Regions from separate parts of the Paraburkholderia sp. SIMBA_053 genome, predicted to be linked through region 1. Evidence: predicted binding sites of a transcription regulator. Region 1 holds the regulator's gene; each other region holds the start of a gene.
What was found. Region 1 encodes LexA, which represses DNA repair genes until DNA is damaged. Its sites were predicted from a motif close to ACTGTATNNNNATACAGT; they were not measured.
Positions count from the first base shown of each region.

Region 1 (10,583 bases):
GCGACGATAAACCCTCCTACCGCATAACCCGCCAGCACGGCCGCGTGCCACAGGGCGTTGTCGAGCGGGCGCCCAAGCATCGCGGGTCGTATCAGATCGACCGCGTGCGCGAGCGGCAGGACCTCGGCCGCACCACGCGCGGCGGCAGGCAACTGCGAGATCGGGAAGAACACGCCGGAGAGCAACAGCATCGGCGTCAACACCAGCGTTTGATAAAACATGAAAAAGTCGTACGACGGCGCGAGCGCGGTCACGACCATCGCGACACTTGCGAACGCGAGGCCGGTCAGCACGATCACGGGCAACGCGAGCAGCACTGACGGAAAACTGGCGTAGCCGAGCGCGACCGCCACCAGCATGATCGCGGCACCCGACAACACCGACTTGCTGGCCGCCCAGATCACTTCACCAAGCACGATATCGCCGAGCGTCAACGGCGTGTGCATGATTGCTTCCCACGTGCGTTGCACGTGCATGCGCGAGAAGCCCGAATACATCGACTCGAAGCTCGCGGACATCATGACGCTCGACGCAACGGTGCCCGCTGCTAGGAAGGCGATATACGACACGCCGTCGACGCGGCCGACCATCAGCCCGAGACCGAAGCCGAGGCCGAACAGATAGATCATTGGGTCGGCGAGATTGCCGAACATGGAGGCGAGCGCAAGCTTCTTCCACACAAGGTAATTGCGGCGCCAGACCGCAATCCAGTTGACCGCGTTCGCGGGCAACGCGGCGAAAGGGGCCTGCATGGGAGGCGTGGCTTCGTTGCTTCGATAAGTGCGTGCATCCATTGCGTGTCTCGTGCAGTGTCGATGGAATTCAGTCCTGCATCTCGCGGCCGGTGAGACGCAGGAACACATCCTCGAGATTCGCCGGGCGGTGCAGATAGCGCAGGTCCGCTCGCTGCTTCAGTCGCGCATGCACTGGCCCGGCGTCGTTCACATAACAGAAGAGCGTCTCACCGCTGATCTCGGTTCGCTGTGCGAGCGGCGCAAGCTCATCGCGTAATGCGAACGGATCGGGGCCGAAAATCTCGATGACGTCGCAGCCGATTTCCGACTCGATCAGCTCCCTTGGCGCGCCTTCCGCAATCTTGCGTCCTTCTTCGATCACGCACAGCCGGTCGCATAGCCGCTCGGCTTCTTCCATGAAGTGCGTGGTCAATAAAATCGTCTTGCCACGTGCGAGCAGCGAGCGCAGTCGCTCCCAGATGAGATGCCGTGCCTGCGGTCGAGGCCGGTAGTCGGCTCGTCCATGATCAGCACATCGGGATCGTTGACGAGCGCCCGCGCGAGCGTGAGGCGCCGCTTCATGCCGCCCGACAGTTCGCTCACGCGCGCGTCGGCCTTGCTCTCCAGCCGCGCGAATTCCAGCAGCGACGGCACCATCGCGCGGCATTGCGCGGCGCTCAGGCCGAAGTAGCGGCCGAACACCAGCAGGTTCTCGCGGACGGTAAAGTCGGGATCGAGGTTATCGAACTGCGGCACCACGCCCACGCGCGCCCGCGCGATGCGCGCCCTGCCAGGAATCGGCTCGCCGCACAGGCGGATCGAGCCGGCGTCCGGCGTGGCAATGCCGAGCAGCATGCGCAATGTGGTGGTCTTGCCCGCGCCGTTTGGTCCGAGCAGGCCGAAACACTCTCCGACGTCGACATGAAACGACAGTCCGTCGACAACTTTCTTTTCGCCGTAACTTTTTTCAACCTGCTGGAATTCGATAGCGGTGTCGGGCATGGATAGGGATCGAGGCTCAGGCAAAAGAGGCGAATCGACGGGAAGGCTGCTCATTCTAGGTCATCAGCCGGGAAATGGCGGTTTAAGGAGCGCCCCGCGCTGTGGGTTCTTGCACTGCCGCAAAGGCGTCGCCGGCGTTGTCCTCACCGAGTGTGCCTCCTATGCACAAGGCCGGGGCGTGCAGCAATCGCACTTAGCGTTTTCCATCCCTTGCAAGCTGAATTGCGGCGCACCATGATTGATTCAGACCGCGCTTTTGCGGAAAGGGGAAGAACGATGGCGAGCTACCAGAAAATCCTGCTGTGCTACGACGGCTCGCGTGAAGGCCGCAAGGCTTTGCGTTGCGGCGCCGACCTTGCGCTGGATCTGAAGGCGCAAACGCATCTGCTTTCGGTGGTGGACATGCGCTCGAGCATTGCGCAAAGCGCGGGCCTGCTGACGGACGTCGCGTGCGGCAGCTTCGAAAAGACCGCGCGGGACATCCTGCAAGAGGGCGTGGACTGGCTGACCGAGCGCGGCGTCAACGCGCAGGGTCACTTTGCGTTCGGCCATCCGATCGACGAGATCGCCAATCTTGCCAACGAGTTGCACGTCGACCTGGTGGTGGTGGGCCACCGTTGCCGCACGGGCTTGTCCCGATGGTGGATGGGTGCTGGCAATACACCGCTGCTCGACCGGGTGTCATGCAGCATTCTGGTCGCGTGCTCTTCAGCGCATGAGCAGCAGCAGGAAGCGGCCTGACGATGCGGTTCGGGTGCACGGCCACCCGCGCCAGGCGTGCAGCCTTCGTGCGGGTGGGTGCTGGTGAGCTTTGGTCGGGATGAACGCGGAGGACGGAGTAGCGGGCGGCGCGTGCATTACGAGTGCATTGCGTCAAATCGGCCGCGTGCGCGTTCGATCTGACAAGCCGCGCCTGGCGCTCACTCGTTCAGATTGACCGCCGCCAGCTTCCACGTGAAAAGACCCTCGCGCATGAAGATGGCGGAGTAACGCGCGTCCCCCGCACCGTGCTGGTATGTGACGGCGAACTCGTTGATGCCGCGATAGCCGGCTGTGGTTTGCGGCGGTTGCGGCGGGGTGGCCCTACTAACCGCGTTGCCGTTCGGATCACCCGTAGCGCCGCCGGGCGTGCGGCTGTCCGCACCGGACGATCCGGGGGCGGGCGCATTGGCAGCGGGCGGATTGCCGGTGACTGGCGCGGCGTTGGGCCGCTCACCCGGCTCGCCGCGCGGCGGCATGCCGTTCAACAGCGCAGCCACGCCGTCGGGTGTTGCATACGCGTCGACGAGCGGGCCGATCAACGCGACGCCAATCATCGCGCCGATCGCAGCCAACGGATTACCGTTTCCATGTGAGTCAAGCCGCCGCGTCAGCAAGCCGGTGACTTGCTGCTTCAGGCTCTCGCGCAACGCAGGAAAATCGACATACCGATTCACCGTCTGCGCGTCACGCGCGTCGGCGGCGCGTTTGAGGTTATTGAGCGCGATATACGGGGAGGCATAAGCGAAGCCCAACGCCGCGATCAGCGCGATCACGATCAACGTGACGGTAAGCGTGACTGCAAGCGGACGGGCGCTGCGCTTCCTAGGTGTTGAAACTGCCATCGAGCGGAAATCTCCATCAGGTGTGATCTAACGTGGACCGCAACCGCGCTGAAACGATCCGTGCGCTGCCACAAACCATGTGAGCGACGCGCCCCACACCTCACAACTCATCAAGACTCGAACACCGCACCGTGGACGTTGGTTTCCTCGGCGATGCAACGGTCAATCATGCGGCACACCGCGTCTACAGTGCCGACCATGATGAGCCGCGACGGCCCGTGGTACACGCGCACCGGCGCACGGCGCTCCGGCTCGGCAGTATTGAGCCCCGAGTTCAGCGACACGCGGGCGAATGCCGGCAATGACGACGGCAATGAAGACGGCAACGCGGCCTGCCGGTCGCACCCACGAGCGGGAGAGTCGAACAGCGACGCGGTAGCGGCCGTGGACGCTTCGATCAGTGAGCAAGGTACCAGCTTGCGCAGATGGCGCAGACGGCCGAACTGGCGAAACGGCAACAGGCGGGCAAGGCGTTCCATGAGTCTCTCCGGGCGATTCAACATGAGTACTGCTTTGGTCGGTGAGCAGGCGAGCGGTTGGCTAATGACGCACTGAGCTTGTCGCTCATTAAGCCAAACCCGTGCTATCAGAATTCGCCCGGGCGGATCAGCCCGACAGCGATGCCTTCCAGCGCGAAATCCGCGCTGCCTGTCTCAACGAAGATGTTCTCGTAATCGGGGTTCTCGGCAATCAACTCGATACCGTTCGCGCGGCGCTTCAGGCGCTTGACCGTGACGTCGTCGCCAAGCCGCGCAATGATGATCTGGCCGTCTTTGGCCTCGCTTCTTTTCTGCACCGCAAGCAGATCGCCGTCGAAGATACCCGCGTCGCGCATGGACAGCCCGCGCACCTTGAGCAGGTAGTCGGGCTTGCTCGAGAAGAGCGCCGGGTCGCACGCATAGTGTTGGGCGATATGTTCCTGCGCGAGGATCGGGCTACCGGCGGCAACCCGGCCGATAAGCGGCAGCGACAGCTGCATGATGCTGGCGTGCGGCAATGTGAACTGATGCGGCGCCTCGTCCGGGCCAGCAAGCAGGCGAATGCCGCGCGACGCGCCGGCCGCGAGTTCGATCACGCCCTTGCGTGCAAGCGCCCGCAGATGCTCTTCAGCCGAATTGGCCGAGCTGAAGCCCAGTTCGGCGGCAATTTCCGCACGTGTGGGCGGAAAACCGGTGCGTTCTATGGCCCGGCGGATCAGATCGAAAACCTGCTGCTGTCGTGCGGTGAGTTTGGTCATGGCGCCACTGTATGGATGAACAGGTGCCTGTATTTTTATACAGTATCCGGCGCAATTCAAGCTTTACTTTAAGTTTGCGGCTCGACCCCTCGCTGGAGCGTCGTAAATCGACGTCAAGACATCCGTTTTCATGCCGCAACGCCTTATCTGGCTGTCATTACCACTTTTGCGTATTAAAAAATGAATAAACATTATTTTTAATGATGAAAGCCCCTGGATAGACTGGCCTCCAGTCGCTCATGTGCACGTGACCCGACGCAAAACAACACACGCTGTTTCAGCGCACCAACACGCGGAGAACTTGGCATGAACAATCACGAAGCGGGCCGGGCAGGCAGGAGCCGAAAACTTATCGCAGCGCTCGCGTTCGGCGCGGCAGCCGCGCTCGGCGTCCTTGGCGCGGCAGGCCAGGCGCAAGCCGCCGACACGACGCTGCTCAATGTGTCCTACGACCCTACTCGCGAGCTTTACCAGGACGTGAATCAGGCTTTCGCCAAAGAATGGAAGGCGAAGACCGGCGAGACCGTCACCTTCAAGCAGTCGCACGGCGGCTCGGGTGCTCAGGCGCGCTCGGTGCTCGACGGCTTGCAGGCCGACGTCGTGACGCTCGCGCTCGCTTATGACATCGACGCGATCGCGAACAAGGGTTTGATCGATAAAGGCTGGCAGAAGCGCTTGCCCGACAACGCGTCGCCGTACACGTCGACGATTGTGTTTCTGGTGCGCAAGGGCAATCCCAAGCACATCAAGGATTGGGACGATCTGACCAAACCCGGCGTGTCGATCGTGACGCCGAATCCGAAGACCTCGGGCGGCGCGCGCTGGAATTATCTCGCGGCATGGGCGTATGCAGCGCATCAGCCGGGTGGCAATGACCAGAAGGCCAAGGAGTTTGTCGGCAAGCTGTACAAGAATGCCGGCGTGCTCGATTCCGGAGCGCGCGGCGCGACCACCAGCTTCGTGCAACGCGGCATCGGCGACGTGCTGATTGCGTGGGAAAACGAGGCGTTCCTCTCGCTGAAGGAATTCGGTCCGGACAAGTTCGAAATCGTCGTGCCGTCCGTGAGCATTCTGGCCGAGCCGCCGGTGGCGGTGGTGGATAAGGTCGTCGACAAGCATGGCACGCGCAAGCTGGCCGAAGCGTATCTGAACTTCCTGTACAGCGAGCAGGGCCAGGAAATCGCCGCGAAGAACTTCTACCGTCCGCGTTCGAACAAGGTTCCGGCCGAACTGACCTCGAAGTTTCCGAAGCTGAAGCTGTACACGGTCGACGATTCGTTCGGCGGCTGGGCCAACGCGCAGAAGACGCACTTTGCCGACGGGGGCGTATTCGATTCGATCTACCAGCCTCAGTAACACAGCCCAGGTCCGCGCCGCGGCAGGCGCGAACCGAGGCAACGCGACGCGCCACGGCGCGTCACTTTCCGGAGCGCGCCGCTGGCGCGCTTTTGGCCGATCAGGACCAGGCGGCCGGCAACACGAGCATCAACCGAAAGAGTATCGAGCATGACCACGTTGACCTTCCGTAAACCAAGCGCCTTGCCCGGTTTCGGCCTGACACTCGGCATCACGGTGGCTTATCTGAGCCTCGTGGTGCTGATTCCGCTCGCGGCGACTTTTCTGAAGACCGCCACCCTCGACTGGAGTCAGTTCGTGCGCGCCGTCAGCTCGCCGCGCGTGCTGGCCTCGTACCGGCTGACGTTCTTCTCCGCGCTCGGCGGCGCACTGATCAACGCGGTGTTCGGCTTTCTGGTCGCATGGGTGCTCGTGCGGTACAGGTTTCCGTTCAAGCGCATCGTCGACGCCGTGGTCGATCTGCCGTTCGCACTGCCCACGTCGGTGGCCGGCATTTCGCTCGCGGCCGTGTACGCGGGCAACGGCTGGATTGGACAGTTCCTGGAGCCGCTCGGTCTGAAGGTCGCATTTACGCCGGTGGGCGTGCTCGTCGCGCTGACCTTTATCGGTTTGCCGTTCGTCGTGCGCACGGTGCAGCCGGTGCTCGAAGAGTTCGAGCGCGAGCAGGAAGAGGCTGCCGCTTGCCTCGGCGCATCGCGCTGGCTGACGTTTCGCCGCGTGGTGTTGCCGGCCGTGTTGCCGGCACTGCTGACGGGCTTCGCGCTCGCGTTCGCGCGCGCACTGGGCGAATACGGCTCGGTCATTTTCATTGCAGGCAATGTGCCGATGAAGTCGGAAATCACATCGCTGCTGATCATCACGAAGCTCGAGCAGTATGACTACGCCGGCGCGACGGCGCTTGCCGTCGTGATGCTCGTCGTCTCGTTCCTGATGCTGCTTTTCATCAATACGCTGCAGTGGTATCTGCAGCGCCGCACGAGCCGCGGCAACGCGGGGCCTGCACCCGGCGCCGCGAGCGTTGCAAGCATTGGCGGAGGTGCGCAATGAGCCGCCATTCAGCAGGTCACGTCGATAACGCCGACGGCGTCAAGGCGCACGCCGTGGCTCCGCGCGCGCCACTGAACATTGCGCGCCGGCCCGATCCAGTCACGGAACCGCCGCTTGTCCGCTGGATTCTGACCGGCATTGCGCTGCTGTTTCTCGGGCTCTTTCTCGTCGTGCCGCTCGTCGCCGTGTTTTATCAGGCGTTGAACAAGGGGCTTGGCTTTTATCTGGAGTCGCTCGCCGATCCGGATGCGCTGGCGGCCATCAAGCTGACGGCTATCACAGCGGGAATCGCCGTGCCTCTCAATCTGGTGTTCGGCCTCGCGGCTTCGTGGTGCATCGCGAAGTTCGAGTTTCGCGGCAAGGCGCTCCTCACCACGTTGATCGATCTGCCGTTCTCGGTCTCGCCAGTGATCTCGGGTCTTATCTACGTGTTGATGTTCGGCGCGCAAGGATGGTTCGGTCCGTGGCTGCAAGCGCATAACGTGCAGATCATCTTCGCCGTGCCCGGCATTGTGCTCGCGACAATCTTCGTGACGTTCCCGTTCGTCGCGCGCGAACTGATCCCGCTGATGCAGGCGCAAGGCAACGACGAAGAGGAAGCCGCGCATGTGCTCGGCGCGTCCGGCTGGCAGATATTTCGCCGCGTCACGCTGCCCAATGTGAAATGGGGCCTGCTGTATGGCGTGATTCTGTGCAACGCCCGCGCGATGGGCGAGTTCGGCGCGGTGTCGGTCGTATCGGGCCATATTCGCGGCCAGACGGACACCATGCCGCTGCACGTCGAAATTCTCTACAACGAATACAACTTCTCGGCGGCGTTCGCCGTGGCGTCGGTGCTGGCCTTGCTCGCACTCGTGACGCTCGCATTGAAACTGCTCGCCGAGCGTCATATGTCGGCGGAACTGTCGGACGCCCGCGACGTGCCGGCGCACGCCGGACCCGTCACGCTGCCGTCCGCTTTGCCGTCGACCGCGCAGTCGCTGAACATGCAATCTTCGCAGCAACACCCGCTCAAGCAAGGAGAGCTGTAATGGGTATCACCGTACGTAACCTGCAGAAGCGCTTCGGCGATTTCGTCGCGCTCGATAACGTCTCGCTCGATTTTCCGCCGGGCGAACTGGTTGCGCTGCTCGGGCCCTCGGGGTGCGGCAAGACCACGTTGCTGCGCGTGATCGCGGGCCTTGAATACGCGGACGGCGGGCAGGTCGTCCTGCAGGGCCAGGACGTCGCGACTGTCGGCGCGCGTGAGCGCGAAGTGGGTTTCGTGTTCCAGCACTACGCGCTGTTCCGTCATATGACGGTGTTCGAGAACGTGGCGTTCGGGCTGCGAGTGAAGCCGAGGAAGGAGCGTCCGTCGGAAGCGGTGATTCGCGAGAAGGTGCATGAGTTGCTCAAGCTCGTGCAACTCGACTGGCTCGCGCAGCGCTATCCGTCGGAATTGTCGGGCGGGCAGCGACAGCGTATCGCGCTCGCTCGCGCGCTTGCCGTCGAGCCGAAAGTGCTGCTGCTCGACGAACCGTTCGGCGCGCTCGATGCGAAGGTTCGCAAGGAATTGCGCAGCTGGCTGCGGCGTCTGCACGACGATCTGCATATCTCGACGATTTTCGTCACGCACGATCAGGAAGAGGCGCTCGAAGTGGCGGACCGTATCGTCGTGCTCAATCGTGGACACGTGGAGCAGGTCGGCAGTCCGCAGGACGTGTACGACCATCCGCAAACGTCGTTTGTGTATGAGTTTCTCGGCGCGGCGAACCGCCTGCACGGCAACGTCGACGCGAGCGGATTCGTGGTGGACGGCGCGGCGTTGCCGGTCGCCATCAGCACCGACTTCAGCGGTCCGGCTTTCGCTTATGTACGTCCGCACGATTTGCAGTTGTATCCGCAGTCGGCGGGGCACCGCGAGGGTATCGTCGTCGATGTGCGGCGCGTCGTGACACTGGGCGGCTCCGTGCGGGTCGAACTCGCGGGCCGCGAGGGCAATCTGCTCGAAGCCGAACTCGATCGGGAAGCATGGCGCGAGCTGCGTCTCTCGATCGGCGACGGCGTGACGGCGGTGCCGCGCGCGCTGCGGGTCTTCCCGGCGCAATGAGCGCATGACCGATGCGACTCCACGCGAATGAACTGAATAACTCGAACAACTCAACTCTCGCTGAACCGGACACTTCAAGATGAACTTCCAGCAATTGCGCTTCGTGCGCGAGGCCGTGCGTCAGAACATGAACCTGACCGAAGTGGCGAACGTGCTCTACACGTCGCAGTCGGGCGTGTCGAAACAGATCAAGGATCTCGAGGACGAACTCGGCGTCGACATTTTCATTCGACGCGGAAAGCGGCTCACGGGTCTCACGGAGCCGGGCAAGGCGGTGCATCAACTGATCGAGCGGATGCTGCTGGACGCGGAGAATTTGCGCCGCGTCGCGCGTCAGTACGCGGACCAGGACAGTGGCCATCTGGTGGTCGCGACCACGCACACGCAGGCACGCTACGCGCTGCCGAAGGTGATCCGTCAATTCACCGAGGTTTTTCCGAAGGTGCATCTGGCGCTGCGCCAGGGCAGTCCGCAACAGATCGCGCAGATGATCATCAACGGCGAGGCGGACATCGGCATCTCGACGGAAGCGCTCGACCGTTTCCCCGACATCGTCACGTTTCCATGCTATTCGTGGCATCACGTCGTGGTCGTGCCGAAGGATCATCCGCTCGTCGGCCGCCCCAATCTGACGCTGGACGAAATCGCCGAATTCCCGATCGTCACGTATGACCAGGACTTCACGGGCCGCTCGCATATCGACCAGGCGTTCGCGAAAGCGGGGGCGCTGCCCGACGTGGTGCTGACCGCGATCGACGCCGACGTGATCAAGACGTATGTGGAGCTCGGCATGGGTATCGGCGTGGTCGCGGCAATGGCCTACGACCCGAAACGCGACAGCGAACTGGTCGCGCTCGACACGCAGCACCTGTTCGAGGCGAGCACGACGCGGGTCGGCTTGCGCAAGGGCGCGTTTTTGCGTGCATATGCCTACCGGTTGATCGAGATGTTCGCACCGCAACTGACCGAGGCGGAAATCGCCGCGCAGTTGCGCGAGGCAGTGTGAAGCGCTGACGGGGAAAGCGGCCTTGGCCGCTGCAAAGGCGCGCGACGGCGGCGCGTCATCGCTTACAATCGCCGCCATGAACGCACAGACTTCTTCTTCCTCTCCTGGCGCCGCCGCGTTGCTGCCGCGCATCGCCGTGCTCGCCACCGGCGGCACGATTGCCGGCGCGGCCGCGGACGCTACCAATACGTCTGGCTATCAGGCCGGCGTGGTCGGCGTCGAGCAATTGCTGGCCGTGGTGCCGGCGTTGTCGACGGTAGCCCGCATCGCGCCGGAGCAGATTGCGAGCGTCGACAGCAAGGACATGGCCATGCCGCTATGGACCGCGCTCGCGCAACGCATCAACGCGCTGCTTGCTGACGACGACATCGACGGCGTGGTGGTCACGCATGGCACCGATACACTCGAAGAAACCGCGTATCTGCTGCATCTGACGGTCAAGTCCGACAAACCGGTGGTGCTGACAGCGGCAATGCGCCCCGCGTCCGCGCTGTCCGCCGATGGACCG
Region 1 is NZ_JAWRXU010000002.1:625,463-636,045, forward strand. It holds gene SB753_RS09350 (ABC transporter permease) at 1-794, opposite strand, end outside; partial or broken gene nodI (nodulation factor ABC transporter ATP-binding protein NodI) at 823-1,736, opposite strand; gene SB753_RS09360 (universal stress protein) at 2,013-2,477, shown strand; gene SB753_RS09365 (DUF2939 domain-containing protein) at 2,657-3,340, opposite strand; gene SB753_RS09370 (hypothetical protein) at 3,451-3,819, opposite strand; gene lexA (transcriptional repressor LexA) at 3,927-4,577, opposite strand; gene SB753_RS09380 (sulfate ABC transporter substrate-binding protein) at 4,884-5,933, shown strand; gene cysT (sulfate ABC transporter permease subunit CysT) at 6,084-6,980, shown strand; gene cysW (sulfate ABC transporter permease subunit CysW) at 6,977-8,011, shown strand; gene SB753_RS09395 (sulfate/molybdate ABC transporter ATP-binding protein) at 8,011-9,069, shown strand; gene SB753_RS09400 (CysB family HTH-type transcriptional regulator) at 9,149-10,075, shown strand; gene SB753_RS09405 (asparaginase) at 10,152-10,583, shown strand, end outside.

Region 2 (10,583 bases), 580 kb from region 1:
GCCTGCTCGGTGATATTCTTTTCGTTGCCTGGTTTGCGTTTGCTCCGTGCTTGCGAAGGCAGCGACGCTTCCCTCATTGCTTGAAAACAGCACGAACGGCAAGGACCGGCGCTCATGAACGATCAGCGAGATCTGGCACCCGACAGCACCGCGGCCCGTGTTGCACTCTGGCGGGCGCTGCACAAGGAAGTCGACGCCGCGCCGCATGTTTTCGACGACTCGATCGGCCTCGAACTGCTAGCTCCCGGCGACGACTGGCGCCAGCGCGGCGACATGGACCCGCAGTTCACGCGTCCGTTTCGCGCGTCGATCGTGGCACGCGCTCGTTTCATCGAAGACCTGGTGGTCGAAGAGGCGGCGCGCGGGATCGGCCAGTATGTGATTCTTGGGGCGGGGCTCGACAGTTTTGCGCAGCGCAGGCCGGAGATTGCTTCGCGCCTCACAGTATTCGAGGTCGATCAGCCGGTGCCGCAGGAGTGGAAACGTCAGCGGCTCGGCGAGCTTGGTTTCGGCATCCCGCCATGGCTGCGCTTCGTGCCGGTCGATTTCGAGGCTGGCGAAGCATGGCAGGACCGGCTCATGGCGCACGGATTCGACGACAGGAAGCCCGCAATCGTCGTCTCAACGGGCGTGAGCATGTATCTCACGCGCGATGCAAATGCGGCCACGCTGCGCCAGATCGCGGCTTTCGCCCGCGGATCGACGCTCGCCACGACGTTTCTGCTGCCGCTAGACATGGCGGATCCAGAAGTGCGCCCTGGGCTGAAAATGGCAGAGAAGGGCGCGCGCGAAAGCGGCACGCCCTTTCTCAGTTTCTTCACGCCGGCCGAGATGCTGCCCTTGCCCACGAAGCCGGCTTCGCGCAGGCGCGGCACGTCTCTGCGGCCGACCTTACGCAACGCTACTTCGTCAACAGAAGCGATGGCTTGCGTCCGCCGGACAATACCGAGGAATTGGTAATAGCGAATACCTGACCACGTTCCCTCACAGGCGTTGCGGTAAGGCCGAAGACTTGCTGAGCGTCACACCAGCAACCGGATCGCGAGCCCTGCCACGCCGCACACCAGCACTACTGGTATCACGCCGACCTTGAAGCGGAAGAGCGCGATCGCAGCCGCCAGCCCGATGACGAGCGACAACCAGTCGAAGCTTCCATGCAGGCCACGCGGCCATAAAACGTGCAGCGCAAAGAAGACGGCAAGATTCACGATCACGCCGACGACCGCGGCCGTGATCGCAGTGAGCGGCGCGGTGAATTTCAGATTGCCGTGCGTGGTCTCGATGAACGGGCCGCCCAGCAGGATGAACATGAACGAAGGCAGAAACGTGAAGAACGTCACGATCGTTGACGCGACGACAGCTGACAGAAGTAGCGCGTCCGGACCGAATATCGCTCGCGTCCATCCGCCGACAAAGCCGACGAAAGCGACGACCATGATCAGCGGGCCGGGCGTCGTCTCACCGAGCGCAAGACCGTCGATCATTTGAAGGCCCGTGAGCCAATGCTGATGCTCGACCGCGCCCTGGTAGACATAAGGCAAAACCGCGTACGCGCCACCGAACGTAAGCAGCGCTGCCTTCGTGAAGAACCAGGCCATTTGCGTGAGTGCGCCGTTCCATCCGAAAAGGACGGTTAGCGTACCGATCGTCACCAGCCATATGAGGACAAAGCTTGCCAGGACGATGAAAAAGCGCTTCCAGGTAAAGAGCGCGTGACGAGGCGTCGGCGTGTCGTCGTCGATCAGCGCCGGGCCGTGAAGCTGCGCAGCGGCGCCGTGCTTGCCGCCAATCACGAAAGTGCCGGGCGCATATTTCCCGCCGACGTAACCGATCACGCCAGCCACGAGAACAATCAACGGGAACGGCACCTTCACGGCGAAGATGGCAATAAAAGCCGCAGCGGCGATAGACCACAGCCAGGCGTTCTTAAGCGCGCGCGAGCCAATGCGATACGCGGCGAATACGACGATCGCAGTCACAGCCGGCTTGATTCCGTACAGCACGCCGGCCACAGCCGGGACGCTGCCGAACACCAGATAGACCCACGACAGGCCCATCAGAATAAATAGCGACGGCAGCACGAAAAGCCCGCCCGCGATCACGCCACCCCACGTGCGATGCATGAGCCAGCCAATGTAGGTCGCAAGTTGCTGCGCCTCGGGCCCGGGAAGCACCATGCAGTAGTTCAACGCATGCAGAAAGCGCTTTTCCGAAATCCAGCGCTTTCTCTCGACGAGTTCCTGGTGCATCAGCGCTATCTGCCCGGCCGGACCGCCAAAGCTCATGAAGCCGAGTCGCAGCCAATACCAGAATGCAGTGGAGAGCGGAACGCGGGCGACGTCGTCTTTCATCAAATGGTCCTGTTCGTTTTCGCCTGGTGCTGGAGCGCGGGCTGCGAGCGGTCGCAAGTATCTTTTTCCTAGCGAGGGTCGCCGGGTGTTTGGGCGATGACGATTCGCCAACTCAGGACGGGCTTGCTGACTTTTAGCTTTCCGGTCACTGACGTTCCGGTCATTGCCCCCGGTCATTGATTCCCCTTAACCGCATGACGGAACGTGCGGCGCAGTCTAGCAGTTAAGGCACGCTGCGCGGTTTGGCTTGCACCGATGCCGCCAGTTTCCGCGCTTCGACGAGTGCCTCGCTGATGGCGCTCAGCACTTTGTCGCGCGCGGCGTCGTCCTGCTGACGCAACGCGAACGAAGGATGATACGTTGCGATTCCCCAACCGCCTTCGAGTTCGAACGGCTTACCCATATAGTCGCGCAAGCTTGCCTTTTCGCGCAGCAACGCGTTGAGCGCCGTTGCGCCCAGCGCGACGACGACCGATGGCCGAACGGTTTGCAACTCCTGCTCCAGCCAATACGAGCATGCTTCGACCTCGCGCTGCGCGGCGGTTTTGTGCAGCCTGCGCTTGCCGCGAGGTTCCCATTTGAAGTGCTTGACCGCGTTCGTCAAATTAAGCTGCTCACGCGACAGGTCGGCGCGGACGATCGCGAGGTCTAGCAACTGTCCCGCCGGCCCGATGAAAGGCTCGCCGCTCAGATCCTCCTGATCGCCGGGCTGCTCACCGATCAGCATGATGCGCGCGTCACGAGGCCCCGAACTGCCCACGGCTTGCGTCGCATTGCGCCACAGGTCGCAACGCCGGCAGGCGTCCAGCGACGATGGCTGATCGCGGGCAGGCTGAGCGAATTCGGCTTCGACAGGAATGGACTTGCCGCCGAGCGCCGCGACCCCGCTCGCTTGCGCAACGCGCCGCGCGCCGCTCTTTGCTTCACTGATCATGGCGGGAATCAGATGGCCTTCAGGCAGCCCTTTCCAGAACCGCACCGGCATGTGCTGTTCGAGCGCGGCTTCGTTCAGACGCGCAGGATTGAATGTGCTGCGGTAGTACGCGAGCCACAACGCCTCGGCCTCGTCTTCAGTGTCGCAGCGATGCTCGTGGCGCAGAGCAGGGCGCGCTTCGATATGTAGTTGCTCGCCGTTCCAGAACGCGGCGCCGTGAGGCGTCGCGATAATCCACGACGAGCGCCCCATGCGTTGCGCGAAATGTTCCGCCGCCCATGCGAGAACGTCGTGCTCCGGTTCGTACCAGGCTACGTACTCTGGGGTTTGGGCGTCCGGCTTCTGCTTGCGAAAGCGCACGTACGCGATCATGTCGTGCTTCGCACGGCGCACCGCTTTAGCCATCCGGTAGAGCCGGGCGCCGTCGACGTCGGCTGGCGACGCCACCGCGCGATCACCGCATTGCCAGCGCCACAGCACCTTGTAGAGGAATGCCCACCGGTCCGGCTCGCGATACAGCGCCGCATCATGCAGCAGCGCTGACAGTTCTTTCGAGACGTGGATTGCCGGGGCGTCCGACCCGAGCGCCGCGTTGCCGGACGCGTCGCCGTAATCGAGCGCCGTTTGACCAGACAGCGAACCATGACCACCGGCGCCTTCTTTAATGCGCCATTCGATCGACTCCGGCGCAAGCCCTTGAGCCAGCGCAACGAGAGTGGCTGTACGCCAGGCGGCAAAATGGTTTTCGATCTCGATGCAATGAAGCACGACACGTCACCACAACTGCATTTGCGTTTGCATTGGCGGCGTCAGGATTCGCCGCAGATGAGCCGACGACGCGTCGTGCATGGCTGCCCGATAGTCTTGCGTGACGACGAACGGCTTGATCTTTTCCAGCGGACACCGCAGGCGCACCAGATCTTCATAGCGCACCCGCCGTGAGCGTCGCAATTCGACCAGCCGCTTGGCATTGCGCATGCCGATGCCCGGCACCCGCGCGATCATGCGAAGCGGCGCGCGGTTCAGGTCGACCGGAAACTGGTCGCGATGCCCGAGCGCCCATGCGAGTTTCGGATCCATGTCGAGCGGCAGGTTGCCTGGCTGTTCGAACAGTTCCGCGACGTTGAAACCGTAGCCGCGCAACAGAAAATCTGCCTGATACAGACGATGTTCGCGCAGCAGCGGCGGCGCCTCGCCGGGGACTGCAGAAGGACTGTCAGGGATCGGGCTGAATGCCGAGTAATACACGCGCTTCAGCTTGTACGATCCGTACAGCGTTTCCGCGGTCTGCAGGATGGTGCTGTCGTTCGTCTGATCCGCGCCGACGATCATTTGCGTGCTTTGGCCGGCCGGCGTGAACCGTGGAGCTTTTGCGTCGCCCAGCGCCTCTTCCTGCGCGAGCCGGATCGACCCCATGGCGAGCTTGATCGTGCGCACGTTTTTCTCCGGTGCAAGGCGTGCGAGGCTGCCTTCGGTCGGCAGTTCGATGTTCACGCTCAGACGGTCGGCATAGCGGCCGGCTTTGGCGATGAGTTCGGGGTCGGCGTCGGGGATGGTTTTCAGGTGAAGGTAGCCGCGGAACTGGTGATCTTCGCGCAGCGACTGCGCTACCCGCACCAGTTGCTCCATGGTGTAATTCGACGACCGGATGATGCCGGAACTCAGAAACAGCCCGTCAATATAGTTGCGCCGATAAAAGTCGAGCGTGAGGTCCACGACCTCCTCAGGCGTGAAGCGCGCCCGTGGCACATTGCTCGAACGCCGGTTGACGCAGTACTGACAGTCATACAGACAGAAATTCGTGAGCAGGATTTTCAGCAGCGACACACAGCGCCCGTCTGGCGTGAAGCTATGGCAGATACCGGCGCCGGTGCTGGCACCCAAACCTTCCGTGCCGCGCGAGGCGCGCTTAGGCGCGCCACTACTGGCGCACGATGCGTCGTATTTGGCCGCGTCGGCCAATACTTCGAGCTTTTTCTGCAATTCCACGTTGCCGCCGATACTGTATGGATGTACAGTATTGTACGTGGGCAATTCGTAAGCGCAAGCGTTTTTTGGCAGGGCCGGCGGTTGGGTTTAGTTGCTTGCTGGCTTGCGGTGCGGTTACTGCCTGGTTGCTTGTTGGTTGCTTGTCCGTCGCTTGTTCGTTGCTGGTTTTACGCTGGCGTCCGCCAGTTCATGTGAAGGGGGATTCGTGTAGATGCCGGATTTCAGCACGCAGGAGCGAGATGCCTGAACAACTGTGGTTGCCCGGGCTCGAGGCGCCGCCAACGCCAACCGACGGCCTCTTTTTCGCTGTCTTCCCGGATGCGAATACCGCGGCGAGCATTTCAAAGCTAGCGCAAGAGCTTTGCGGGGAGGCGCGCGCCCGCAGTAAACCGCTTGCCGCCGGTCGTTTGCACGTCACGCTGCGTCATCTCGGCAATTTCGCGGGCGGTCTGCCGCCGGCACATGTGGAGGCCGCAATGCAAGCGGCTGCCGCGGTTCGCATGGCGCCGTTCAGCGTCGAATTCAATACGGCGGAGAGTTTCGCGTCGAAACCGCGGCCGGGCCCGTTAGTGTTGACGGGGAGTGAGGGCGTGGTGGGTCTGCATCGGCTTCATGATGCATTGGCGGAAGCGCTGCACGTCAAGGGCATTGAAAGCCGCGCCGGTTCCGCGGCAGTGACTTATACGCCGCATGTCACGTTGGCTTACGGCTTGCCTTGGGCCGCCGCGCGTCCGGTTGAGCCGGTTTGCTGGAATGTGCGTGGTTTCGCGTTGATACACAGTTTATTGGGGCGTACCCGGCATATTGTGCTTGCGCGCTGGTCGCTTGAAGGGGCCGCGCCCTAGTGGCATTGGCGCGACGATTAGTTGGTCGTGAAGAGGAACATGAAAGGAGGGTGGGCAGCGACGCGTGATCTGTGGCTTTAGATTTTGTGGGGATCTGGCGTGCGTCTAGAAGCGCATACCAGTAGCGCAAACGCCGCCGAAACCACCACCGCTTCCGCCGGCTCCGCCGCAGAATATTGTGCAGCCGGAAAGCAAGGCGGACATCGCTGCGGCGACACATACACCGCGTAGGGTTGTCTTGAATGAGCGCCTGTCAACCGGGGTGCGGCGCGCGAGTACTGATGCGCGACGTTCGCACGCCCGCATCGCGGGCGACGGTGCAGTGTTTGTAGCGGTGAATTGCGCTGCGTCGTTAGGACGTGAGTGTGTCATTTGCAATTGCATGATCGGTGGCACAAAAAGCAGGAAACAGAGAAGCGAAGTAGGTGAGCGAGGTAGCCAAACGAAGCGAAGCGAGCAGGCGGCCAAAGCACGCCGCGAGCGCGACTCGCAAAAAGTGTCTAAGCCTAGCTTGCATCCATCCAGGACTCCAATACGCAAAATCCGAAATGCCGGCGGGTCGGGTGAATCCGGCGGAAGGAACCCTCGTGCGCTCCCTGATAGAATGCTTGGGCCGCAACGTAGTGGATTGCAGATGAGATTGCTTGATGCGTTAGTTGAACAGCGTATTGCCGCCGCCGCCGCACGTGGCGAATTCGACGATTTGCCGGGCGCAGGCGCGCCGCTCACCCTGGACGACGATGCTCTGGTCCCGGAAGAAGTGCGCGTCGCCAACCGGATTTTGAAAAACGCGGGGTTTGTGCCCCCCGCAATGGAGCAGTTGCGCGCGTTGCGTGACTTGCAGTCCGAACTGAGTGCCGTGAGCGATCAGGCTACGCGGTGCCGTCTTCAGGCTCGCATGCTGGCGCTCCATATGGCGTTGGAATCGTTACGTGGAGGCCCGTTGGTGCTGCCGCGAGAATATTGCCGCCGGATTGCAGAGCGCTTGTCCGAGCGCGCTTCCAACAGCGATATGTCCGCGGTGGAAGGCTCTCCCGCGAATGTCGCCGGCTCGGGGACACAGTGAGCGAGCCCGTCGTTGGTCGCGGGGCCTTGGGCTTGGACTTGGGCTCGAACTCGGACTGGATCGAGGCAGGAAAGGAGCCGGAAATGCCGCCTGTTACTGTCGGTGGTGTTGTCACCATCGTCGGTGACTTCGCAAATGGCGAGCCGGGCGTCGCTGCCGCGGCGCCCATCGCCTCGTCCGATCCCCCCGAGCCGCTCGCAGCCGCTGCCAACCCGACCGCCAACCCAACCGCCAACCCCGCCGTCTCCGACCGCGACCGCCGGTTCATGGCCTTGGCGCAAGCTGCCGCCGAAGAAGCGCGGGCGGCTGGTGAAGTGCCCGTCGGCGCAGTGCTCGTGCGTGGCGACGAAGTGATCGCGAAAGGTTTCAACCATCCGATTGGCGCGCACGATCCTTCGGCGCACGCGGAAATGGTCGCGTTGCGTGCCGCGGCAAAGATCGCGCAGAACTATCGCTTGCCGGGCTGCGAACTGTATGTGACCCTCGAACCTTGCCTGATGTGCGCAGGTGCCATCATGCACGCCCGCATTGCCCGCGTGGTGTTCGGCGCTCGTGATCCGAAAACGGGCGCATGCGGCAGCGTCGTCGACGCATTCGCGAACCCGCAGTTGAATCATCACACTCAGGTGACCGGCGGCGTGCTCGAAAGCGAATGCGGCGCGGCGCTGAAGTCGTTCTTTGCCGAGCGGCGGCGTGCGAGCCGCGAAGCACGCGCAGCGGCACGTGCAGCCGTCGTCCCGGAAATAGACCCGTCCGGCACACCCTGAATCGCAACGCTCTCCAAACCGCGCGGAACACTTAGACCAGAGCCTATCGATGAGCGTCCACCGTACCTTCAACCTGATTGCGCCTTCCGGCTATCCGCAAGAGGCGGACGTGCTCAACCGCGCGTTGCAGCGCCTGCGCGCACAAGGGCATCGCGTGGAAGGAGTAGACGCGACGCGGCGTCGTTATCAACGCTTTGGCGGCACCGACGGCGAGCGCGCGGCGGATTTGAACCGGCTCGCGGATGCTTCCCGCGCGCTGCCGGACATCGTCCTCGCCGTGCGCGGCGGGTACGGCGCGGCGCGGATTCTGCACGGCCTCGATTACGATGGGTTGCAACGTCGTCTGAGCGGCGAGCCGGTCGCGCTGGTGGGCCACAGCGACTTCACGGCTATTCAGCTTGCTCTGCTTGCGCGCGCCGGCTTGAAAACGTTCAGCGGCCCGATGCTCATGAGCGACTTCGGCGCCGAACATGTCAGCGACTTCACCATGCAGCACTTCTGGTCCGCGCTGACAAAGCCGACGCTAACCATTGCGAGAAACGTGCCGCAAGCGCACGCGGTGGACGTCTCGGGCACCTTCTGGGGCGGCAATCTGGCGGTGCTCACGTCGCTCGTCGGCACGCCTTATATTCCGTCGGTGCAGGGCGGGGTGCTGTTTGTCGAGGACGTCAACGAGCAGCCGTTTCGCATTGAGCGGATGCTTTATCAACTGCACCTGTCAGGTATTCTCGGCGAGCAGCAGGCGCTCGTGCTCGGCGATTTTTCGGGCGGCAAGTCGTACGACTACGACAACGGATATGACCTGCAAGCCATGATCGATCAGATGCGGTCGGTGATCGGCATTCCGATCGTCACCGGCTTGCAGTTCGGCCACGTGCCGGACATGCTTACGCTGCCTGTGGGCGCCGACGCGCACCTGGTAGCCGATGCGAACGGCTTCAAGCTGACCCTGACGGATTATCCCTGTCTGCGTTGAACGACCGCTAACAAAGCGGTGCAGGCGAGGCCGCCTTTTCGCCGCTCCTTTGCGTAGCCGAGGTCGGCAACAGCGGCTTTTCAGTGAAGGCCGAAAACCACCGCGCTCGACTATTTTGTCGACAAAATGCGCCGCGCCAGCGACGTCAATCGTCATATCGAATCCAGCTGCCCCAGTCACTGCAGGGCTTCCAGCCAGGCAGCCTGTCGCCGCCGCACGCCGTGCCGCGGAGATTGTCGATGATGCCAACAAAAATTGTTGACAATCTTTATGTCCATCCTATTATGACCTTCATACCGAGACACATATCATGTCCGACACCGAATCAGTCAACGCAAATAGTTCGAAGCCCGAAGCAATTGCCGAGCGCATTCGCGCCGCGATTCTCGAGCATCGGCTGGCGCCGGGCGCGAAGCTGACCGAAGCGCAGTTGTGCGAAGTGTTCGGTGTGAAGCGTGGGTCGATCCGGCAAGCGCTAGCGCAACTCGCGACCGATCATCTGGTGGATCTCGAACCGAATCGCGGTGCGTTTGTGGCAAGCCCGTCGCTTCAGGAGGTGCATGAGGTGTTCGAGATGCGCCGCATCATCGAGTTGGCAGTCGTCGAAAAGATCTGCGGCGGGCATGGCATGCGGCGGTTGAAGAGCATCGGCAGCATGATCGGCCGCGAACGCAAGGCATTCGAAACACGCGACTTTTCGTCGTGGATTCGTCTGTCCGGCGAGTTTCACACGGAACTCGCTCAGCTGACCGGCAACACGGTGCTGTGCGACTGCCTGAACGGACTCGTGGCACGTTCCACGCTGATTTCAGCGTTGTACGAGTCATTGGGGCGAAGCCCGTGCTCGTTCGAAGACCATGAAGCGATTCTCGCCGCGCTCGACGCCGGCGATGCAAAAGAGGCGGCGGCGCTCATGTCGCGCCATTTGCAAAGCGTCGAGTTGAAGATGCTGGAGCGGCCCGCGCGTGGCGCAGCCGATCTGCACGAGGTATTCGGCGCGCTTAACGGCGCCGGCAAGGCGTCATCTAAAGACTCGCCTGAAGAGTCAACTAAAGACTCATCTAAAGCATCACCGAAAGCATCATCGAAAGCATCACTCAAAGCCAGGTCCGCGCCAAGCTGAGGCAAGCGGCCGGCGTGCGCCCGTTGCTGGTGCGCACCGCACTGAACTGAACGGATTGATCGAGCGTTGCAAGGCGGCCCTGCGCGGGCGCTGCCGGCTTGCGCGCGCACGTCCGTCGCCTGCGCGACGGGCCCCGAATGCAGTAACGCATTGCCGGACATCCGCGGAAGGGCGGCAATGCGATAACCACAAGTACTTCAGTACGGAGACAACCGCGGCGTGGCCATGGCGGCGGATCGAGCCTCGTTCGTCCAGAACGACGCGAAGCGCGAGCGAGACGCCAGAGCCGCAACTGGCATGGCCAATGCAATGCCCTTCGATTCGCAATCGACGGTTCCATCACAAGGAGGAATCATGGCTCAGTTCAGCGCAGCGCCCGGCAGTCCCGCAATCCCCCCTTATGCAGACGGTGACGCAACCGGCGATGTGTCCATGCCGGCCGGTTACAGCGAGCGGTTATACAACAAGGACCTGGCGCCGCTGCGTCACCAGACCTGGGGCGCCTACAACATCTTTGCGTTCTGGATGTCGG
Region 2 is NZ_JAWRXU010000002.1:1,207,701-1,218,283, reverse strand. It holds partial or broken gene SB753_RS11900 (class I SAM-dependent methyltransferase) at 115-974, shown strand; gene chrA (chromate efflux transporter) at 1,023-2,351, opposite strand; gene SB753_RS11890 (UdgX family uracil-DNA binding protein) at 2,575-4,053, opposite strand; gene SB753_RS11885 (putative DNA modification/repair radical SAM protein) at 4,060-5,274, opposite strand; gene SB753_RS11880 (2'-5' RNA ligase family protein) at 5,514-6,119, shown strand; gene SB753_RS11875 (DnaJ family domain-containing protein) at 6,754-7,185, shown strand; gene tadA (tRNA adenosine(34) deaminase TadA) at 7,269-7,952, shown strand; gene ldcA (muramoyltetrapeptide carboxypeptidase) at 8,002-8,928, shown strand; gene SB753_RS11860 (GntR family transcriptional regulator) at 9,239-10,051, shown strand; gene SB753_RS11855 (NCS1 family nucleobase:cation symporter-1) at 10,406-10,583, shown strand, end outside.
Region 2: a site for LexA is predicted at 5,287-5,304, ahead of SB753_RS11885 (putative DNA modification/repair radical SAM protein). Genes of this name have one in related genera too.

Region 3 (10,583 bases), on a different contig from region 1:
GCCGAAGAAGACGTGCCGGGCGACCAGCAGAACTTCATCGAGCTGAATGCCGATCTCGCCAAGAACTGGCCGAGCATCACCAAGACCAAAGCGCCGCTGCCGGAAGCCGACGAGTTCAAGGACGTCAAGGAAAAGCTCGCCCTGCTCGCGCGCTGAGCGTTTGAGAGCCCGTCATACCTCCCGCTAGTTCGGATCAAATTGAGATGAACACAAGGTATTGACAGGCGCCAACGCTGCTTCTACAATTTCGCTTCTCTGCTGTTGTTTTTCTGTTCCTCGATAGCTCAGTCGGTAGAGCGCCGGACTGTTAATCCGTAGGTCCCTGGTTCGAGCCCAGGTCGAGGAGCCAAGAATTGCAAAAGCCCGTTAACCAAGACGGGCTTTTTTATGTAGATCAAGTTGTACTGCTGTTCCTCGATAGCTCAGTCGGTAGAGCGCCGGACTGTTAATCCGTAGGTCCCTGGTTCGAGCCCAGGTCGAGGAGCCAAAATTTTAAAGGCCCGCATCCGTGCGGGCCTTTTTGTTTTTAGCCTTCCTTCAGTTCGGTCTTCCTTCAGGGCGAGCACCTCATTCGCGGTCAGCGCGTCGCTCCCCTCTCATCAATTCACGGCGGTTTTTCCAAGGCTCGTTTGCCTAGCCGTCACAGAACGTCTCGCCAATCTCCCGGCGGTATACGATGACAGCTTTGCGGCGCACAACGCGCCTCCAACGCTTCCTGCTCAACCCGGCCATCTCATGAAAATCACCACGTTGCAAATCGCGCTTGCAGTCGTCGCCGCCGTCGCCGTGCCGGTCGCGCACGGCGAAGAAGTCGGCAGCGTCAATACGAACTTTCACATCACCGGTTCCGACCGGGTTGTCGTCGAGGCCTATGACGATCCTCTCGTTCAAGGCGTGACCTGTTACGTGTCGCGTGCGCGCACGGGTGGCGTAAAAGGCACGCTCGGCATCGCGGAAGATCCCACGGAGGCGTCGATCGCCTGCCGGCAGGTCGGTGCAATTCATTTCGCCGGTCCGGTGAAACAGCAAGCCGATGTGTTTTCGGTGAGCATGTCGCTAATCTTCAAGGCGTTGCATGTGGTGCGCGTGGTCGACACAAAGCGCAACGCGCTCGTGTATCTCACCTACAGCGACCGGGTCGTCAGCGGCAGCGCGAAAAACAGTGTGAGCGCCGTGCCGATGCCGGCCGGCACCACCATCCCTGTGAAGTGACCAACCGCGGGTCAGCGCGGGCGACGTCCTACGAAAAAGCGCACGGCGCGCGCCGCCGAACGAAGCGCGCCGCCATGCCCGCAGCCGTCGCTCCGCGCTAAACTGACTGGCTGTACGAGAGCCATGCAATGACCGCCGTCCATCGTTTTCAGAATTCAGCCCGTTACTGGCGCACGCCGCTTCTGCCCGGTGCGGACCTGCTCACCGCTGAATATCACGACCACGAGTTCGCACCGCACTGGCACGATGCGTACACCATTCCCGTGATCGTCGCGGGCGCCGAAGGCTATCGGTATCGCGGTTCGGACTATGTCGCCGAAGCCGGAGGCGTGCCGATCATCAATCCCGGCGAACTCCACACCGGGTCGAAGGCAGTCGAAGCAGGCTGGCGCTATCGCGTAACGTACGCGCCGGTGCAGTTCATCCACGAACTCGCCGATCAGATCGCCGGCAAGCCGCAGCCTTTGCCGTGGTTTGCACCCGGCGTGATCCACGATCCCGACCTCGCCGTGCGACTCGCGAACGCGCACCGCATGCTCGAAGCGGGCAGCGACGCGCTGGCGGCGGAAGCCGCCATGCTCGACGCGCTCTCCACGCTGCTCGTGCGCTATTCGCAGACGCTGCCCGAGCCTTCGCGCATGGCCGCCGACGACGCCCGCGTCGCCGTCATGAAAGAACGTCTGGCAGGCGACCTGCTCGAACCGGTCACGCTCGCCGACGTGGCGCAGGCGGCCGGACTCTCGCCCTTTCACGCCGCGCGCCTTTTCAACCGCGCGACGGGTCTGCCGCCCCACGCCTGGCGCAATCAGATACGCCTGCAACGCGCGCTTGTGCCGTTGCGGGCAGGCGTCCCTGTAACAGACGTGGCGGCCGCCAGCGGCTTTACCGATCAAAGCCATTTCACGCGGCACTTCCGGCGCATGTTCGGCGTGCCGCCCGGACGCTGGCAGGGACAGTGATCGTCCGCAAGAACGTACAAGCCCGGCTCTGCCTGCCCCGTTATGCTTCCCGACTCATAGGAGGCAAGTTTTGACCCACTCAGTCCGTTTGAAAGAAGTCACCACGGGCGCGCGCGACATCATCCCAATGATGGTCGGCTCGGCGCCTTTCGGCGTCATTTTCGGCACGCTTGTCGCGTCCGGGCCACTGCATCTGTGGCACGGCCAGTTGATGTCGCTCATCGTTTTCGCGGGCTCCGCGCAATTTATCGCGCTTGGGCTGATCGCGGGCCACGCGAGCTTCGCGGTGATCTGGGCCACCACGCTCGTGGTCAATCTGCGGCATGTTCTGTATAGCGCGACACTCGCGCCGCACGTCGCGCATCTTCCGGCGCGCTGGCGCTGGGCCCTCGGCGCGCTGCTCACGGACGAAGTATTCGCAGTCGCGTGGGAGCACTATCGGAACCGCGAGCCGGGCACCGTCGGCCCGCACTACTTCTTCGGCGCCGGTCTCGCGATGTATCTGAACTGGCAGCTGTGGACAGTCGCCGGCCTGCTGTTCGGCGCTGCCTTCCCCGGACTTCAATCGCTCGGACTCGACTTTGCGATGGTCGCCACTTTCATTGCGATCGTCGTACCGCAGCTCACCGCGTTGCGCTACATCGCGGCTGCGGTCACCGCGGGCACGCTGGCCTTCTTCTGGCAAGCGTGGCCGTACAAGCTCGGACTGCTCGCCGCCGTCTTCGCGGGCGTCGTGGTCGGCGTACTGCTTTCCACGCCGGGCTTCGGATTGCGGCGTGCACGCCGGTCGGCGGAGGGATCGCGATGAACTACGTCGTTTTGATACTCGGCATGGCGCTCATCACGTGGGTGATCCGCGCCGCCGTCTTCGTGCTCGGCGACCGGCTGGTGTTTCCGCCTCTGGTACGCACGGCGCTGGGCTTCGTGCCGGTCACCGTGCTGACCGCGATCATCGTGCCGATGGCGGTCTCGCCGCATGGCGCCGACACCGGTGCCGAACTGACGTGGCGCAATCCGCAACTGGTCGGCGCACTGGCCGCTGTCATCGTAAGCGCGCTGACGCGGCGGCCACTCGTAACCATCGCCGTGGGCCTCACGGTGTTTTTCGTCTGGCAAGGCGTGGTGCTGCGATAACACACGTGCGCTGCCACACGTAAGGGCTCACTCACACGGAAGCCGCCGGTGGCGGGGCTTCCGCGTTCACCGTGGGCTCCAGACGAGAGCCGCAAAACCGTCCGGGCGGCGCGGCAAAGCCCGCCTCATATCCGATAAAACCCTTAAGTTTCCCGTCGATCCGCCGATATGCAGTCGAGGTCCGCTCGTCGGGATACGTCCCGCCAGACGCGGCAACAGGCAGGAATCAAACGCGCAGCCATTGCACGTCCAGTCTTCCGGGTCCGCTTGCGACCGGACGAACACGACGAGGCCGCGCGGCAGGACCAAACGGGATAGACACATGGGTCAAATTACCCTCACGCTCAAAGACGAGACCATTGCGACGCTGCGCAAGGATTTCGATGCATTTCTGCGCGTATCGCTGAAGCTCGATCCGCAGTTCGCGACGCCTTCGTTCGAGGACTTTTTGCGAGCGAAGCTGCTCGACAACATGGTGCCGCTGACCGAACACGCCGTTCAGCGGATGTTGCAGGGCGGCCAGTATGCATGGGCGAAACGCACGCTCGACAAGGAGTTTCCTGACGTCGTCGCGATTCTGATGCGGCAGGCCGGGGAATTCGGTTTCGGCTTTGCAGCGCGCTCGGAGTGGACGCCGGAAGAGTTGGCCAAGCAATGCCGCGACTGGGCGGCGGCGATCGTCAAGGAAGCCGAAGGCGACGCGGTGCTGGTCGACCCGCTCTCGGCACAGATCAAGAGCGCAGTGCAGGATATCCAGGCGCTCGAGGAAATCATGCAGACGCCGGCATGGCGGCTCGTGGAATCGCTGCGTCAGCGTGTTTATGAAGCAAAGGTGGCGTGCGAAACGAGCGTGGGCAGCACCGCCCGCGAAAAGCTGGGCGAACTGCGCGGCCTGCTGCGGCTCGGCATTTCGCACGGCTCGTTCCAGAAGCAGGAAGCGCAACAGATCATGGAATATCTGCGCCTGCTGAAGCCGGAAATCTTCGTCGAAGAACCGTACGACGTGTTTTCGCGGATGGCGGCGTGGCTGCGCAACTTCTTCGTGCCGCCGCGCCCCGCCCCGCAACAGCAGCAACGGCAGTCGCGCTAATTCGGCCCAGCGTCTGCCCACCAGCAGCAGCTAGCGTGTAAAGCACGTTGCCTGCTGCCGAAAGCGATCCAGGGAGCCCTCCGGGAAGCTCCCGCGCGGCTACAGCCCGTGCGGCATCGAGCCCCGCCTCGCCACCCACCTGAGCGCCGCTCAGTCCCACATCTTCCTGAGCCTTGCTCCGATTTCGATTTTTGCCTGCGCCGCCGCGGCAAGCCCCGCGGCGGTCGGCGCACTGGGCACCGGCACGCGCGGCCATGCGTACGCGTCGAACAAAGGCATCAGGTGCGCAGGGATAAAGCGCGTGCGCGACGCCCACACGTGACGATCGCCCATATGCGTCTGGTTGTGCACGTAAAAGCGCTGCGGCACGACGATATGCAGGTCTTCCTTTGCGCGCGTCATCGCAACGTACAGCAGACGGCGCTCTTCGTCGATTTCCTCTTCGCTGCCGGTGCCCAGATCGGACGGAATGCAGCCGTCGACCCCGTTCAGCACGAACACGTTGCGCCATTCCTGTCCCTTTGCCGAATGGATGGTGGACAGGATCAGATAGTCTTCGTCGATAAGCGGCACGCCCGATTCGTCGCTCGTGGCATCGGGCGGATCGAGCGTCAGTTCCGTCAGAAAGCGCTCGCGCGACGCATACGTGCCCGCAATGCTTTCCATCTGCAACACGTCGGCATGACGGATTGCGGCGTCTTCATGATTGCGCTCCAGATGCGGCTCGTACCAGCGCCTCACCATCTCGAACTCCGCAGGCCATGGCGTCTGCCGCCCATACACGCTCGACATCAGCCTGACGAAGGGATGCCAGTCCTCCTGCGCGCGAGGCGGCGGCGCGAACGCGGCGAGCGTGCCGCCCGCGGTGTCGGCGGGATTGCCCACACCGGCACGCGCGACGATTTCGTCGAGCACTCTCGCGGCCGTGGCCGGCCCCACGCCGGGCAATAACTGTACGACGCGAAAACCGGCCACCCGGTCGCGCGGATTCTCGGCCCAACGCAGCACCGCCAGTACGTCTTTGACGTGCACGGAATCGAGGAACTTCAGGCCGCCGAACTTCACGAACGGAATGTTGCGGCGCGTGAGTTCGATCTCGAGCACCGCGCTGTGATGCGCGGCGCGAAACAGCACCGCCTGCGACTTCAGTGTCATGCCCTGCTCGCGCGCTTCCAGCACCTGCTCGACGATATAGCGCGCCTGGTCGGCCTCGTCCGCGACGGTGACGAGCCGGGGCCGTTGCGCCGACGACTTGTCGGTCCACAGGTTCTTTGTATATCGCTCGCTGGCCAGTTCGATCACCGCGTTCGACGCGGCAAGAATCGGCTCGGTCGAGCGGTAATTGCGTTCAAGCGTGACCTGAACCGCAGGCGGATCGAAATGCGCCGGGAAATCGAGAATGTTGCGCACGGTGGCGCCGCGAAACGAATAGATCGACTGCGCGTCGTCGCCGACCACGGTCAGGCCGCGTCCGTCCGGCTTCAGCGCGAGGAGAATCGACGCCTGCAGCCGGTTGGTGTCCTGATATTCGTCGACCAGCACGTGATCGAAGCGCGCCGACAGATCCGCGGCAATTGCCGGCTCCGCAGCCATATGCGACCAGTAGAGCAGCAGGTCGTCGTAATCGAGCACGCTCTGCTTCTGCTTCGCGTCGACGTAGGCGGCGAACAGCATGCGCAGATCGGCTTCCCACTCGCGGCACCACGGGAACGCGCTATCGAGCACCTGCCCGAGCGACGCGCCGGTGTTCACGACGCGGGAGTAAATCGCGAAACAGGTTCCCTTAGCCGGAAAGCGCCGTTCTTTCGCCGACAAACCCAATTCATGCCGCACCAGATTCATCAGGTCGGCGGAATCCTCACGGTCGTTGATCGTGAAGGCCGGTGCAAGACCGATCAGTTCTGCATATTCGCGCAAAAGCCGCGCGCCGACGCTATGGAACGTGCCCGCCCATGTGAGCCCTTGCGCGAGCGCGGCGCGCGTGCCGAGCGCCGTCGTGGCAATGCGTGTGACGCGGCGTGTCATTTCCAGCGCCGCGCGACGCGAAAATGTCAGAAGCAGAATTCTGCGCGGATCAGCGCCCTTGACCATCAGATTGGCCACACGGTGCGCAAGCGTGCTGGTCTTGCCGGAGCCCGCGCCCGCAATGACCAGCAAGGCGCCCGGCGGTGAATGAGGCGTATCGGTGCCGAATTCGACGGCCTCGCGCTGCGCGTCGTTCAACTTCGCAAGCCAAGGGGCGGTATCGGACGGCGACGGCGTTTCTGCGACGGAAAGCACGGTGTTTTAAGGGCGTTGGATGGATCGGGAACGGCGACGCATACTGTATATCCATACAACCCGCGCGCACAAGCGCCCTTTTTTAGCGTGGCTGCTGCGCAGTCACGCGCACGCCGCCCCGCACGCTTACAAGCCGCTCAAAACAAACGGCCCGTCTGCATTCCGCAAACGGGCCGTTTCGTTGAGCAGGTCGCACCTGCCCATCAGGAAGCAGGAACCTACTGCTTCTTCGCATCCTTCAGAGTGGCCTCGGCGTGCGCCTTGTCGGCGTCGGCTTGGGCTTCGGTCTTTTCCTTGTCGGCCTTGGCTTGCGCGACAGCCGCCTTCTTGTCTGCCTTGGCTTGCTGCTTCGCCGCCTTCTGATCGGCGTGCGTGACCGGCGCCGCGGCCGGATCGCTTGCCTGCGCGAATGCGGCCGACGACAGGCAGCCTGCGATGAGCAACGCGCAAAGCCGCGCGGTCGGGGATTTAGCGGAATTAGTAAATCGAGTGTTGCTCATGCGATTCCTCCTTAACAGTCTCATCAGGTCGAGTCGGGTTCGACACCGCGGGCTAACCTGAGCCCGCGGCTCCGCCTGCCATTAGTGCTTAACTTCGCCGCCGTCGGTCTGGGCGCCCGCCTGACTTTGCAGGTTCATCTTCATTTCGTTGTCAGCGGCCTGCTTGTCCGCCTTCTTGTTGATCTTTGCGTCGCGCACCTGCTCCTTGTATTCGGACTTGGCAGCCTTCTGCTGTTCCTTCAGCTCGGCCTTCGACGCCTTCTTCGACGCGCGGTACTCCGCGTTAGCCTTCGCGTTGGCTTCGCGCTTTTGCACCAGCGGATCGGGCGAGCCCGAGGCCGTCAGGCGGGTCGGTGCCGGCGTTACCGGCTGTACGCCTTGGGCGGCAGGAGCGGCCGGCGCGACGTCGGCGCCGGGCGTCTGAACCTGTACCTGGGCATTCATGCCCGCAGCCGGTTGAACGGGCTGCGTGGTCTGCGCGACTGCTGCCGTAGCGGCGAATGCGGTCATGGCGGTACCGATCAGGAGCGTACGAATCTGGGTCATGGCAAATTCCTCTCTAGAGTTGTTGTGGCCGGGTCGAACCGCCCTGCATCGCGCTGCGGCGCGCTGGACGACCTCCCGGTCTGCTCATAGCCGAACTAGATCCGGCAAGCTTTCCTGCTGAGATGCACTTTACGAGTGAAGTCGTGTTGTGACGACCGGTGTTACGCAACGTTTCACTTTCCGACAAACGGATAACATCTGCTTGCATTTGCTTGCGATGCGTTCACGAAACACTGCGCGAGACAACGCGACTTCTTAGGGGCAAGCTTGTGCTTTATGATGCGAACCCCTTGCCTGAAGGTGCAATGCCCATGCCCAACCTCGATTTCACGCTCACCGGCGACTACGTCGAACTTCACAATCTGCTGAAGATCACGGGGCTCGCGGACAGCGGCGGCTCGGCGAAGATGATGGTGGCGGACGGAGCCGTCACTGTGGACGGCCGCGTCGAAACGCGTAAAACGTGCAAGATCCGCGCAGGACAGGTGGTACTGCTCGGCGACACGCGAATCGCGGTCCACGAAGCCTGACCGCTACTACTCCCGCAGGAACCACGAGATTCCGCAGGAAACTCGCGCACCAAAAATGTGCTTAATCCATCGACTTTGCAGCGGTCACGCAATAAGCTGTTGGTTTCGCTAGACGAACGGCCCCGCTGAGATCGCCGACCGTGGGCTCGCCGGGAAACCGTGGCGAGCCGCCTTGATCGGCGTTATTACGAGGCTCGTGAACCGCCATGCGACCGCGAGCCCACGCGTCTCTCGTAGAGCGCGCTTCCGTTGCCTTCGCTGCTTCCAGTGCCGCGGCGGTCGCCAGCGGTCACGGCGTCGTCATTCCGTCAACTTTCACACGCTCCATGACTCAATCCGGCTTCACCCGGGTGGCCACCCGTCCGCCGACCTTGTCCCGCCACGCCGCCGACACCGCGCGACTCGCCGCGCCGCTCGCCATCGCGCAACTGTCGCAAATGGCCATGGGCGTCACCGACACGATCCTGCTCGGCTCTCTCGGACCGGACGCGCTCGCGGCCGGCGGTCTGGGCGCCAATCTGTTCTTCGTGGTCGTGACGCTGCTGCAGGGCGTGCTGACGTCGGTCAGCGTGAGCGTCTCGCATGCGCGCGGCGCGCAGGACGAAAGCCGCGTGCCGCACATCTACTGGACCGGTTTTGTGTTGTCGGTGTTGCTGTCGGTGCCGGCGTTTGCCTTGCTGTCTTTCGCGACGCCCATCCTGCTTGCGTTCGGGGAACCGGCGCTGCTCGCGCATAACGTCGGCGAGTATGCGGCGGTGCTGCGCTGGGGCGCGCTGGGCAGTCTGATCGGCGTCGGTCTGATGCGCTCTTTCCTGCCGGCGATCGGCGCGGCGCGGCGGCTCCTGTGGGTGTCGCTCGTCAGCGTCGGCGTGAACGGCTTTCTCAACTACGGGCTGATTCACGGGGCCTACGGGCTGCCGCGGCTCGGCTTCCTCGGCTCGGCGGCTGCGACGTCCATCACCGTCTGGCTGACCGCGCTCGTGCTGATGGCACTCTTGCATCTGCGGCCGCGTTATCGCCATTTCGTGGTGGCCACGCGCCCCAACGTCCCGCTGATGGGCGAGCTGTTCGGTATCGGCTGGCCGGTGGCGATCACCTACGGCGTCGAATCGACGCTCTTCCTCGCGACCGGCCTGATGGTCGGGCTGCTCGGCGAGTCCCAACTGGCCGCACATCAGATTGCGCTGAACGTCGCGTCAGTGGCATTCATGGTGCCGCTCGCGATCGGCCAGGCGGCCAATGTGAGAGTGGGCTTCTGGTCCGGCGCCGGACAGCCGCTCGCCGCGCGTCATGCGGGCTTCGTCGCGCTGGCGCTTGGCGTCGGCTTCATGACGTTGTCGGGAATCGTGCTGATCGCCGCGCCGCATTGGATCGTCGGCCTCTATCTGCACCTGGACGACCCGGCCAATGCGGCGACGGTTACGCTCGCGAGTTCACTCCTCGGCGTGGCAGCGATTTTTCAGATCGTCGACGGCATGCAAACGGTCGGATCTGGCTGCCTGCGCGGTCTGAAAGACACGCGCATACCAATGATCGCCGCCGCATTCGGTTACTGGGTGATTGGTTTTCCGACCGGCTATACGCTCGCCTTTCATGCCGGGCTGGGTGCTCGAGGTTTGTGGTGGGGCCTCGCGGCCGGACTCGCGAGCGTCGCGCTGCTGATGACGCTGCGCTTTCACAAGCTAAGCTTGCGGCGCGTGCCGGTTGCGGCGGACGCGCCGCCCGCCGCATCGGTTTGAACACGGGTAACGGACTCGCCGTTTCGGGCACGCCCGCGCTGCGTGATGAGTCCGCTTTAAGGCCCGGCGGGCGGTCTTGCCGCAAAAGGGACAATGGCACAGCGAGCCAACGTCGCGGCAAACCCGTTGCACGCGCAACCATAGAGCCAGCAGGCTGCCGCCTACAACGTTAAAATGCGTGACTTCTTCGGTGCGTATCGCGAACCCGCGTCCATCCACCGAAGCTCCGCTTGCGCGCCTCACAAAGGACCGCGCCGCCGGCAGGTCCACCTCCGCTGACAACCTGCCGTTCGCTTGCGACTCAACTGCAGCAACCGCGACATAGGGCGCGGCCCGCTCACAGGCACTTGCCGCAGTCCGTGAGGCGCCGCGCCCGGCAGAGCGTCGCCGCCTTCAGCACTGCGCCCGCTTGCGAACGACCAACCTCCGCTTCTCGCCATAAAACATAACCAAGGACCTCGCCCCATGCTTGCCCGCATCACCCGTCTTTTTCCCGTTTGGGCCGTGCTCATTTCGGTTGCAGCGTATTTCTCGCCGGCTTCGTTTACCGGCATCGCCCCGCACGTCACCACGCTTCTGACCATCATCATGCT
Region 3 is NZ_JAWRXU010000003.1:207,414-217,996, forward strand. It holds gene fdxA (ferredoxin FdxA) at 1-156, shown strand, start outside; tRNA gene SB753_RS12950 (tRNA-Asn) at 274-349, shown strand; tRNA gene SB753_RS12955 (tRNA-Asn) at 412-487, shown strand; gene SB753_RS12960 (CreA family protein) at 736-1,212, shown strand; gene SB753_RS12965 (AraC family transcriptional regulator) at 1,341-2,171, shown strand; gene SB753_RS12970 (AzlC family ABC transporter permease) at 2,299-2,979, shown strand; gene SB753_RS12975 (AzlD domain-containing protein) at 2,976-3,305, shown strand; gene SB753_RS12980 (DUF4088 family protein) at 3,628-4,395, shown strand; gene SB753_RS12985 (ATP-dependent helicase) at 4,546-6,675, opposite strand; gene SB753_RS12990 (hypothetical protein) at 6,894-7,175, opposite strand; gene SB753_RS12995 (hypothetical protein) at 7,257-7,721, opposite strand; gene SB753_RS13000 (RNA-binding S4 domain-containing protein) at 8,033-8,251, shown strand; gene SB753_RS13005 (MATE family efflux transporter) at 8,578-9,990, shown strand; gene SB753_RS13010 (bile acid:sodium symporter family protein) at 10,456-10,583, shown strand, end outside.
Region 3: a site for LexA is predicted at 6,718-6,735, ahead of SB753_RS12985 (ATP-dependent helicase). Genes of this name have one in related genera too.